One region of the Arthrobacter sp. NamB2 genome, then DNA from elsewhere that is predicted to be linked to it. Evidence: riboswitches for the same ligand, from Rfam matches in the RefSeq annotation. Region 1 holds a riboswitch; each other region holds the start of a gene.
What was found. Region 1 has a riboswitch for cyclic di-AMP ahead of FDK12_RS06425 (M23 family metallopeptidase). Riboswitches for the same ligand answer to the same signal wherever they lie in the genome.
Positions count from the first base shown of each region.

Region 2: another riboswitch for cyclic di-AMP. It lies ahead of FDK12_RS03150 (C40 family peptidase); the one in region 1 lies ahead of FDK12_RS06425 (M23 family metallopeptidase).
Region 3: another riboswitch for cyclic di-AMP. It lies ahead of FDK12_RS11525 (LysM peptidoglycan-binding domain-containing protein); the one in region 1 lies ahead of FDK12_RS06425 (M23 family metallopeptidase).
Region 4: another riboswitch for cyclic di-AMP. It lies ahead of FDK12_RS08500 (NlpC/P60 family protein); the one in region 1 lies ahead of FDK12_RS06425 (M23 family metallopeptidase).

Region 1 is NZ_SZWI01000002.1:570,570-572,761, reverse strand. Features, by position in the region: gene FDK12_RS06425 (M23 family metallopeptidase) at 1-1,383, opposite strand, end outside; cyclic di-AMP (ydaO/yuaA leader) riboswitch at 1,387-1,615, opposite strand; gene FDK12_RS06420 (siderophore-interacting protein) at 1,781-2,192, opposite strand, start outside.
Region 2 is NZ_SZWI01000001.1:688,676-690,867, forward strand. Features, by position in the region: gene rnc (ribonuclease III) at 1-138, shown strand, start outside; gene mutM (bifunctional DNA-formamidopyrimidine glycosylase/DNA-(apurinic or apyrimidinic site) lyase) at 139-1,101, shown strand; cyclic di-AMP (ydaO/yuaA leader) riboswitch at 1,216-1,425, shown strand; gene FDK12_RS03150 (C40 family peptidase) at 1,428-2,192, shown strand, end outside.
Region 3 is NZ_SZWI01000006.1:84,084-86,275, reverse strand. Features, by position in the region: gene FDK12_RS11525 (LysM peptidoglycan-binding domain-containing protein) at 1-814, opposite strand, end outside; cyclic di-AMP (ydaO/yuaA leader) riboswitch at 818-1,029, opposite strand; gene FDK12_RS11520 (hypothetical protein) at 1,112-1,348, opposite strand; gene FDK12_RS11515 (glycoside hydrolase family 6 protein) at 1,410-2,192, opposite strand, start outside.
Region 4 is NZ_SZWI01000003.1:441,495-443,686, forward strand. Features, by position in the region: gene FDK12_RS08495 (NlpC/P60 family protein) at 1-68, opposite strand, end outside; gene FDK12_RS08500 (NlpC/P60 family protein) at 98-901, opposite strand; cyclic di-AMP (ydaO/yuaA leader) riboswitch at 907-1,091, opposite strand; gene FDK12_RS08505 (metal-dependent transcriptional regulator) at 1,208-1,906, opposite strand; gene serC (phosphoserine transaminase) at 2,161-2,192, shown strand, end outside.

The DNA.
Region 1 (2,192 bases):
GTGGTTGTAGGTGGTCTTCATGCCGTCGCCGTGATCGACGACGATGCGCTGGCCTCCTCCGTAGGCATGCCAGCCGGAGTCGATGACGGTTCCCGCATCGGCTGCCATGACGGGCGTACCGCACGCGCTGGCGTAGTCCAGGCCGGTATGGAGTTCCGAGCCGTAGCCACCCATGGGGTTGACCCGGTATCCGAAGGTCGAAGCCACGACGGGATTGGCCACGGGAACGTCGAACGCCTTGCGTTCCTTCGCTGCCGGGGTCAGCGAGCTCGAGAGGGCCCTCGCGCTGGCGATGCTCGGAGCGATGCCCTCGGTCGCCGGGCCTGCACTCTCCAGGCCGAACGTCACCGACGCCTCGGCAGGCGCAGTGACAGCAGGAGCGACACCCGGGGCCAGTGCAACGCTGGGCGCTTCCGCGGCCGTGGCACTGCTGCCCGTGGCCGCGGCCGTCGTCGAGGGAGCCACGGCACCCATGACCAGACCGGCGGAAGCGAGGACGATGCCGGCGGTCGCGGCGTTGTCCCGCAGTCGTGTGAGCGGCGTGGTGCGGGCTGCGGCGCGGCGGACTGCCGTCGGGCGGACTGCCGCGCGTCGCCGTGTGCCCTGGTGCGGGCGCACGGCGGCAGAGGGCTGGCGGGCGCTCCGGCGCGTCGCCGGGACAGCGCCGTCGACGTCGTCCGCCCGTGGTGCCGGTGTGGGTTCGGTGGCTGAAACCTCGACCGGTGGGCGCCTCGGCTCTACGACGGCGACCTCGACCCGTTCGGACGCCAGGCTCTCGGAGTGCAGGAGCACGGCTTCGGCTGCCTCGCGCGCGGCCCTCTCCTGTTCACGGATCTCCCGGCGGCTGAGCAGGCGCTCGGAGGGGGCGGGCACCGGAAGGGCACGCACGGTGACGGGCGGAACCGACACGGGCGGTCGTGGTGCTGCAACCCGGCTCGAGGCTTCGACGGCGGATGCCGCAGGAGGACCAGCCGGAGTCGCGGCCCGTCGACCGGCGCGGGTGGGGGCCGCGCCACCGGCGGAGGAGGCAGCCATGGGCGCGCGAGCAGGAGCCGTCGGGAGGCCTGGAACGGCCACGCGGGCGGTAACGGCCGCGACGGGAGCAGGCGCAGCAACGGCAACGGGCTCAGCAACGGCAACGTGGGCAGCAACGGAAGCGGGCGCGGCTTCGATGCCGGGCGCAGCATGGGTCACGATCGTGGCGCGCGTGTCGGCGGGGGCCACGCGGGCCGCGGGGGTCCTGACGGCAGGTCGGGCCTCGTACGTCCCGACGCGGAGCGACCGGCGGCTCGGGAGGGCGGGGGCAAAGCTGTGCGGAACCGACTGGTGGTGCGCCCGATCGTCGGACGCGCGACGGCGCCCGGACGTAACCGTCTGGGTCAACTGCATACCTCTCTCAGGACGCCGGCGAAGTTAGCTGTCGGATTCGAGCAAGAGTTGACTCGGCCCCCTCGGCGCAGCCCCGGACGCGGTGGAACCGCAGGTGGGGCCGTGCTGATTAGCAATGCGTAGAGGGCTTCACCCCAAGGCGGCTCGCACCGCCGGAATGTGGATCCTCCACCCCTGTCACAGGTTGTTCATGCGGTCCGCTGACAGGGTTAGGCGTGCGGACCTGGATCACAATAGAACGTGCTTCGACTGCTCAAACCTTAGGGCACGGAACGCGCAGTTACAATTCCGTTATCCATCCTGTGGATCTTTCGTGCAATACTGCTTTCCGCTCACGGGAACCTGCGCAATTCCCCCGGAGAACCTGCGCCTCGGGAACCGATCGGCGGCATCAGGACAACTCGGCGCGCCCTTTGCGCCAGTACCCCATGAACGCAACCTGTTTCCGGTCGACGCCCACATCGCGCACCAGATAGCGGCGCAGTCCCCGCACCACCGCTGCCTCCCCCGCGATCCAGGCGTAGAACGGTTGGGTGCCCGACGGGCGCTCGGGATTGACCGTCGACCTCACGATCGCAGTCTCGAGCAGTTGCGGGGTCTCCCAGAGGATGGTTCTGTCGACATCGACGTACTCGGGTTCGGTACCGCCACTGACGGCGTCGGCGGAGCCGGCGAGGGACACCCAGCCGGGTACGCGCACGGCGTCGCGAACCGCTGTCTCCAGCAGCTCACCGTGCGGGAGACCCCTGCGCGGAAGCCAGGTGATGGCGACCGAGGACCGGGTCTCGATGCTCTGGATGTCC
Region 2 (2,192 bases), on a different contig from region 1:
GAGCAGGCGGCGGCCGCAGAGTCCTGGAAGCTCCTCTCGGACCGTCCGGCGACTCCGGTCGGCGGTGATCCGGCCGGGGCCCAGCAGGCGGACGGCGAGCCGGCCGGAGCCGGAGCCCAGCAGGCAGACAGGGCCTGAGTGCCCGAGCTGCCCGAGGTCGAGGTGGTCCGACGCGGACTGGTCCGTTGGGCCGCGGGCCGCAGCATCGAGGCGGTGGACGTGCTCGATCCCCGGTCCCTGCGGAGGCACGTCCTCGGCGCCGAGGATTTCGTGGGCAACCTGACGGGCGCCCGCATTCGCGACGTGGTGCGCCGGGGGAAATTCCTCTGGATGACGCTCGAGGACCCGACCCGGCCGCACCCCCAGCCGCGGGACGCGCTGATGTCCCATCTCGGCATGAGCGGACAACTGCTCATCGAAGAACCGGACGCCCCGACGGAGAAGCACCTCAAGGTCCGCCTCAGGCTCTCCGCCGCCTTCGACGAGGAGGGTGGACGGCTGCCGACCGAGCTGCGGTTCGTCGATCAGCGGATCTTCGGCGGCATGTTCGTCACCGACCTCGAACCGACCGCCGATGGACAACCCGGTGGACTCGGAGTGGAGAACCTGGCGCTGATACCGCGCCAGGCTGCGCACATCGCGAGGGATCCGCTCGATCCCGCGTTCTCCGTCGAGAGCTTCCACCGGCGGTTGCGGGAGCGCCGGACGGGACTCAAGCGCGCCCTCCTCGACCAGGGCCTCATCTCGGGGATCGGCAACATCTACGCGGACGAGGCGCTCTGGCTCGCGAAGATGCACTATGCCCGTCCCACCGACACGATGCGCCGACCCGACACCGTCAGGATCATCGATGCCGTGACGGCTGTCATGGAGCGTGCCCTCGACGCGGGTGGCACCAGTTTCGACTCGCTGTACGTGAACGTCAACGGAGCGTCGGGATACTTCGCGCGTGAGCTCGAAGCCTATGGGCGCGCGGGGCATTACTGCCGCCGGTGCCTGGACGAGGGCAGGCAGACGGCCATGCGTAGGGAGTCCTTCATGAACCGTTCCTCGTTCCTGTGCCCGTTCTGCCAGCCCAGGCCGCGCAACGCCAGGATGTAGGCGACGGCGCACCATTGCCGCCCGAGTGATCAGCGCCTCGTAACCCAAACGTGACAATAGCTCGGACGGCGCGTACCGTTGAGGGCGCGCTCGTTCCACAACGGAAGGGCGCCCACCCTCACTCTGCCTAACCCTGTCGATGAGGATGGACCGTTCGCACACCACGTTCGACAGGGGCGGGGGAACCGATAGCGGGCTCGTTCCACGAGTCCTAGGGGTAAAGACGCGCGTAGACCAGCTTTGGGGCGGTGGTCTGCAGGCAAGGCGTCCGGATGTCCCATCCGAACCCGACAGCTAACTTCGCAGGCATTGGGAAAGGCAACAGCATGTCCAAGAAGAGCCATATCGCGCGCCACCGGGCAGTCCCCACGCGCGTCAACCCCCTCGTCACGGCGTCGCGTGCCGTCACGGCAACCGCGTCCGTCGCAGGCAAGCCCGCCGGCGTCGTCGCCGTCGCTTCGGGCATCATGTTCGGCGCAGCGCTCCCGGCGAATGCCGCAGCAGGCGAGGTCAGCCTCGAATCCGTGAGTACCCAGCAGGCAGCGGTCAGCACGACTGCGACGGCCAGCTACACGGTGCAGGCGGGCGACACGCTGGGAAGCATCGCAGCGGCCCACGGCCTGAGCCTCGAAGCGCTGTTCACGGCCAACGGGCTTGGGTACAGCTCCATCATCTACCCCGGCCAGTCCATCTCACTCGGTGGTTCCGCTGCTCCGCAGCAGTACTCGGTGCAGTCGGCAGCCGTCGTTGCTCCCGCAACTGCAGGAAACTCCACGGGCCTCAGCACGCAGTCCGCAGCGTCGAGGGGACCCGTCAGCGGTATCGTCGCGACTGCGCTGCAGGGCGAAGGTTCGGGATACGTCTACGGCGGTACCTCCTACGGTGCCTGGGACTGCTCGGGCTTCGTGCAGTGGGTCTACGCCCAGCACGGCATCAACCTGCCCCGCACCACGTGGTCGCAGTTCGCCTCCCTGAGGCCCACCAGCAACCCGCAGCCGGGTGACCTCGTGAGCCAGAACGGCGGCGGCCACGTCGGTATCTACCTCGGTAACGGTCAGATGATCAGTGCGCTGAACCCTTCGCAGGGCACG
Region 3 (2,192 bases), on a different contig from region 1:
CGCCCGTGATGACGATGTCGCCAGGAGCGGGGGTGGCCACCGTTGCGCCGAACTGGAAGAACTGCGAGGGGCCGAGGTCTCCGACGGAGATACCGGCGGCGCGCAGCGCCTTCTCGACGAGCACGGTGCAGTCCTGGACGGCACCGGCCGCGAGCTGCGACTGCGCGGATGCCACGAGGGTCCCTGCGACACCGCTGGTCGAGGCCACCGGGGTGACGTCAGCCGAGGCGAGGTACATTCCGGACCCGGCGGCGGTGGACACGGCAGGCGCCGCGGCAACGGCTGCAGCCTGCTGCGCCGGAGCGATCTCGGCAGCGGGAGCGACGGCGGCGGTTGGGACCGCAGCAATCGTCACGGACTGGGTGGGGGCCTGGACTGCATCGCCGGCGGGGATGGTGATGCTGTCGCCGGGGAAGATGATCGACGCCACGGAGAGGCTGTTGACCGAAAGAACGGCCACCAGGTCCACGCCGTAGCTGGCGGAGATGCCTCCCAGGGTGTCGCCCGGGACGACGGTGTGCGTTCCACCGGCCGCTGCGACAGCCGCGGCGGCGGGAGCGACTGCGGTGGGAACAGCAGGGGCGGGAACAACAGGGGCAGCGACTGCTGCCGATGCCGACGTCGTGCCCTGTTCCGTGGTGGAACCCGCGTGTGCCGTGCCGACGGCGGTGAGCGCGAGGCCCGACGTGACGGCAACGATGGCGACGGGACGGCCGACGGCGGTGGCGCGGCCCTTCACTGCGCGGGACAGGCTCTGCAGAGCGAGATTGCCGTCGGTGGCAGCACGGTGGCGTGCCGGGGTGTTTCGTGACATGGATCTATACCTCTCCCATGCCTACGGGGTGAGCTGTCGGGTTCGGATGGGAGTCACCCGGCCGCGCCCCCGCCTCGTGGGCGATGGTGCTGCGGCTTAACCCCAAGGACGTCGGCAGGTGAACCTGCGCGCCCGATGGAACTGTGGTTCCCCCGTCCCCGCCTTCGTGATTGCGAACGACCCCGGTCGGCGGCAGGGCTCGGCAATCCGACCAGGAGCGCCTCCCATGGACGGAGGCACCCGACGACGATAGCCAGCGCTCGTCCGGTTTGTCACATTTGTGTAACGGCGCTTACCCTACCCACGCACGCGGGTCGCGTGCCAGCGCCGGAGTGCGGCGACAGTGCCAGCCACACTGAGTGCGAGCAGCGCGGCTTGCTGGAAGTAGAACCAACCGGTCACGTGCGAGCCCCCGCTGGTTGCCACGAGAAGGATGCTGCTGACGAGGGTCAATGTCAGTACCGCACCGACCGCGGACAGGGTGCTCCAGAGCCTCCGCTCCTGAACACGCTGCGCCGACTTCCAGCTCTCCATTGCTCCACCCTAGGCGCAGGGGCGCGTGCGCGGCCGAACCGGGCCGCGCACGCGCGTTGTACTACGGTCGAACCGGCGCGCTGGCGTTCCTGATGAGGTCGAGTGCCTGCTCTGGGAACCAGGCTCCGGCGGCGGGATCCACGCGGCCCCACTCGGGATCCACTCCCCCGTTGTCCGTCAGCCCGCGGCTGCACTCGCCGTCGGACTCACCCGGCACCTTGATCCACAGGAAGGCATCGGCCAGGGGATTGCCGGTATCTGACGTGGGCAGGTAGCCCAGCCCGCGGCTCGGCGGGTTGCACCAGACCTGGGGGTCCGGGTATGCCGCCGTCGGAACCCAGGGACCCTTTCCGTTGCGGCTCGTGTCGATGACGAAGTGTGCGAGGTCATCGTTCGACGGCGCGTTCGGGGCTGCGTCGACGTTCTGCGCGTACCAGGCGTCCGTCAGCCCCCACGTGGAGAAGTCGGCGGGTGACGCCGGGTGGTACTGGCTGCCACAGGAGCCGTAGGCGCCCGGATTGATCTCGGTGGCGTAGTAGATGCACTTCGATACCCAGCTGCCGAACTTCAGCTGCCGCTCTGTGAGCTCGTAGTTGGAGACGTTGAGGAAGAAGCCGTCGGCCTTCTGCACGCCGGCCCTCACGAGCCGGCTCGAGATCTCCCCGGTGCCCAGCCACGCGCTGTGCGTCCCGTCCAGATACACCGTGGTATTGGGCAGGGCCTTGAGCTGATCCACCGCATAGTTGAGCATCTCGTAACGCTCCGCTGCCGCCGTCTGCGGATTCGCCTCCGCCGGCTGGCACCACTCGGATGCGCCGTCGAGGCTCTTGTTCCACGGGATGAT
Region 4 (2,192 bases), on a different contig from region 1:
AGAGCGGAGAAGCCGGCAGCGTTCTGCGCTTCTCCTCGGTGGCGTGCGATCGTGACGCGTGAAGACATGGGGGGATACTCCGAGTGTGGGGGGGGTTCTAGCGGACGCGGACGAAGCTGGCGCCGGGGAGGTCTGACAGGCTGTGCAGGCCGGTGTTCATGCCGTTGAGGCCACCGCTGATGACCTGGCCGTTGCCGACGTAGATCGCTACGTGGCCGCCGGTGATCACGAGGTCGCCCGCAGCGGGCGTTCCGACGACGTCGCCGAACTGGTAGAACTGTCCCGGCGCGAGGTCGCCGACGGACTTGCCGACCGAGCGCAGCGCCTTCTCGACCATGGCGGTGCAGTCCTGCGCAACGCCGATCTGGGCGTAGGCGGAGGCGACCAGTCCGGCAGCGACGCCGGAGGACTGGACGGGAGCGGGTGCGGCCTGCGCGGCGACAGGAGCGGGAGCAGCTTGTGCGGCGACAGGTGCTGCTGCGACGGGGGCTGCGACCGGCGCGGCCGCTACCGGTGCGGCCTGGGGCAGTGCGACCGGGGCGGCGGCTTCGACGACGACGGGCTCGGCCTCGACGACGGGAGCTTCCACAACCGCCTCGGGGGCCGGCGTCACCTCGACGGCTACGCGGTCGAAGGAGACCTTCGCGGTGGCCGGGACGCTGACCTCGGCGGCGACGACGCGGCTGACGGTCAGGGCGGTCGAGGACTGCACCTCACGCTCGGCCGTGGTGGCTCCATGGGCCGGGAGGCCTGCGGTGAGCACCAGGCCCGAAGCGGCGACGATGACGGCTGCCTGGCGGCCCACCGATCCGGCGTTCGACGCAACAGCGGTGGAAAGAGCAGTCAGGGGGCTGGTGGTCTGGGGCGCGCGGTGGCGGCCCAGCGAAGAGCTATTGGACACGTTGGATTACCTCTCCCAACGCCTGCGAGGTGAGCTGTCGGATTCGGATGGGAGTCACCCGGCCGCTGCGCAAACAGCGACTTAACCCCAAGGATTTCTGTGACGAAACCCAAAAATTGGTTCCCCCGCCTCTGCCATGCGATGGTGCGAACGGACCTCGGGCAATGGCAGAGCTAGGCGATTTGCACGAGGGTGCCGGATCTAGAGCGAATTTGGCACGAGATGAAGGCTACAACAGATACGCGGGTATGTCACGTTCAGATCACGGAACGGTATGTTCTTGGTGACGACGGCTGTGGCGGAGCGTCAGGCGGCGACGGACACGAAGACGTGCGAGGCGACCTCGGGCGGCAGTTCGAGGGCGCCCTCCACGCCTGGAACGCGCACGGACACGTACCCTCCCACGGACTCCAGGGTGAGGTGGGCTCCCGGACGCAACCCGCCCTCGTCGAGCTGCGTGAGCAGCTCGGGATCCACCTGGATCGGTTCGGCCAGCCGGATCAGTGTCACCTGCTTGTCCGGGGAGTACGTCGCCATCGCCGAGAGCAGGGTCACCACACCATCCGTGAACAGCTCCGACTGGACGCCGCCGATCGCCTCCAGGCCGGGAATTGGGTTGCCGTACGGCGACTCCGAGGGCTTGCCCAGCAGCTCGTACAGCCTGCGCTCCACGCGCTCGCTCATCACGTGCTCCCAACGGCAGGCCTCGTCGTGGACGTAGGCCCAATCGAGCCCGATGACGTCGCTCAGCAGGCGCTCGGCGAGGCGGTGCTTCCTCATGACGCCTGTGGCACGATGACGACCGAGCTCTGTGAGTTCGAGGTGCCGGTCGCCCGAGACGACGACGAGTCCGTCGCGTTCCATCCGGCCGATGGTCTGGGAGACCGTGGGGCCGGAATGACGCAACCGCTCCGCGATCCTCGCGCGGAGAGCGACGATGTTCTCCTCCTCGAGTTCAAGGATTGTCCGCAGGTACATCTCGGTGGTGTCGATGAGGTCCGTCATGCGGGTCAGCTCCTTGGTGCGGTGCGGGTGCTCGGCGGGAATGCCTCACGCCGATGAGGGGTTGCACGGCCGCCACAGCCTGTTCCGCCCCACGCCTCCCAAGGTTAACCCATGGCGGGAGAAGGCTGGAAAACCGATCGGCGACGTGGGGCGGCGCCGGTGATGATGCCCACGAACGGTGTTAACAAATGGAGGGCATCCCTCCGCTGGGGCAGAATGAGGGCCACACCCTCAGTCGATCAGCTGGAGCACCCATGACCGAATCGCCCCGCATTCCCGACCACCT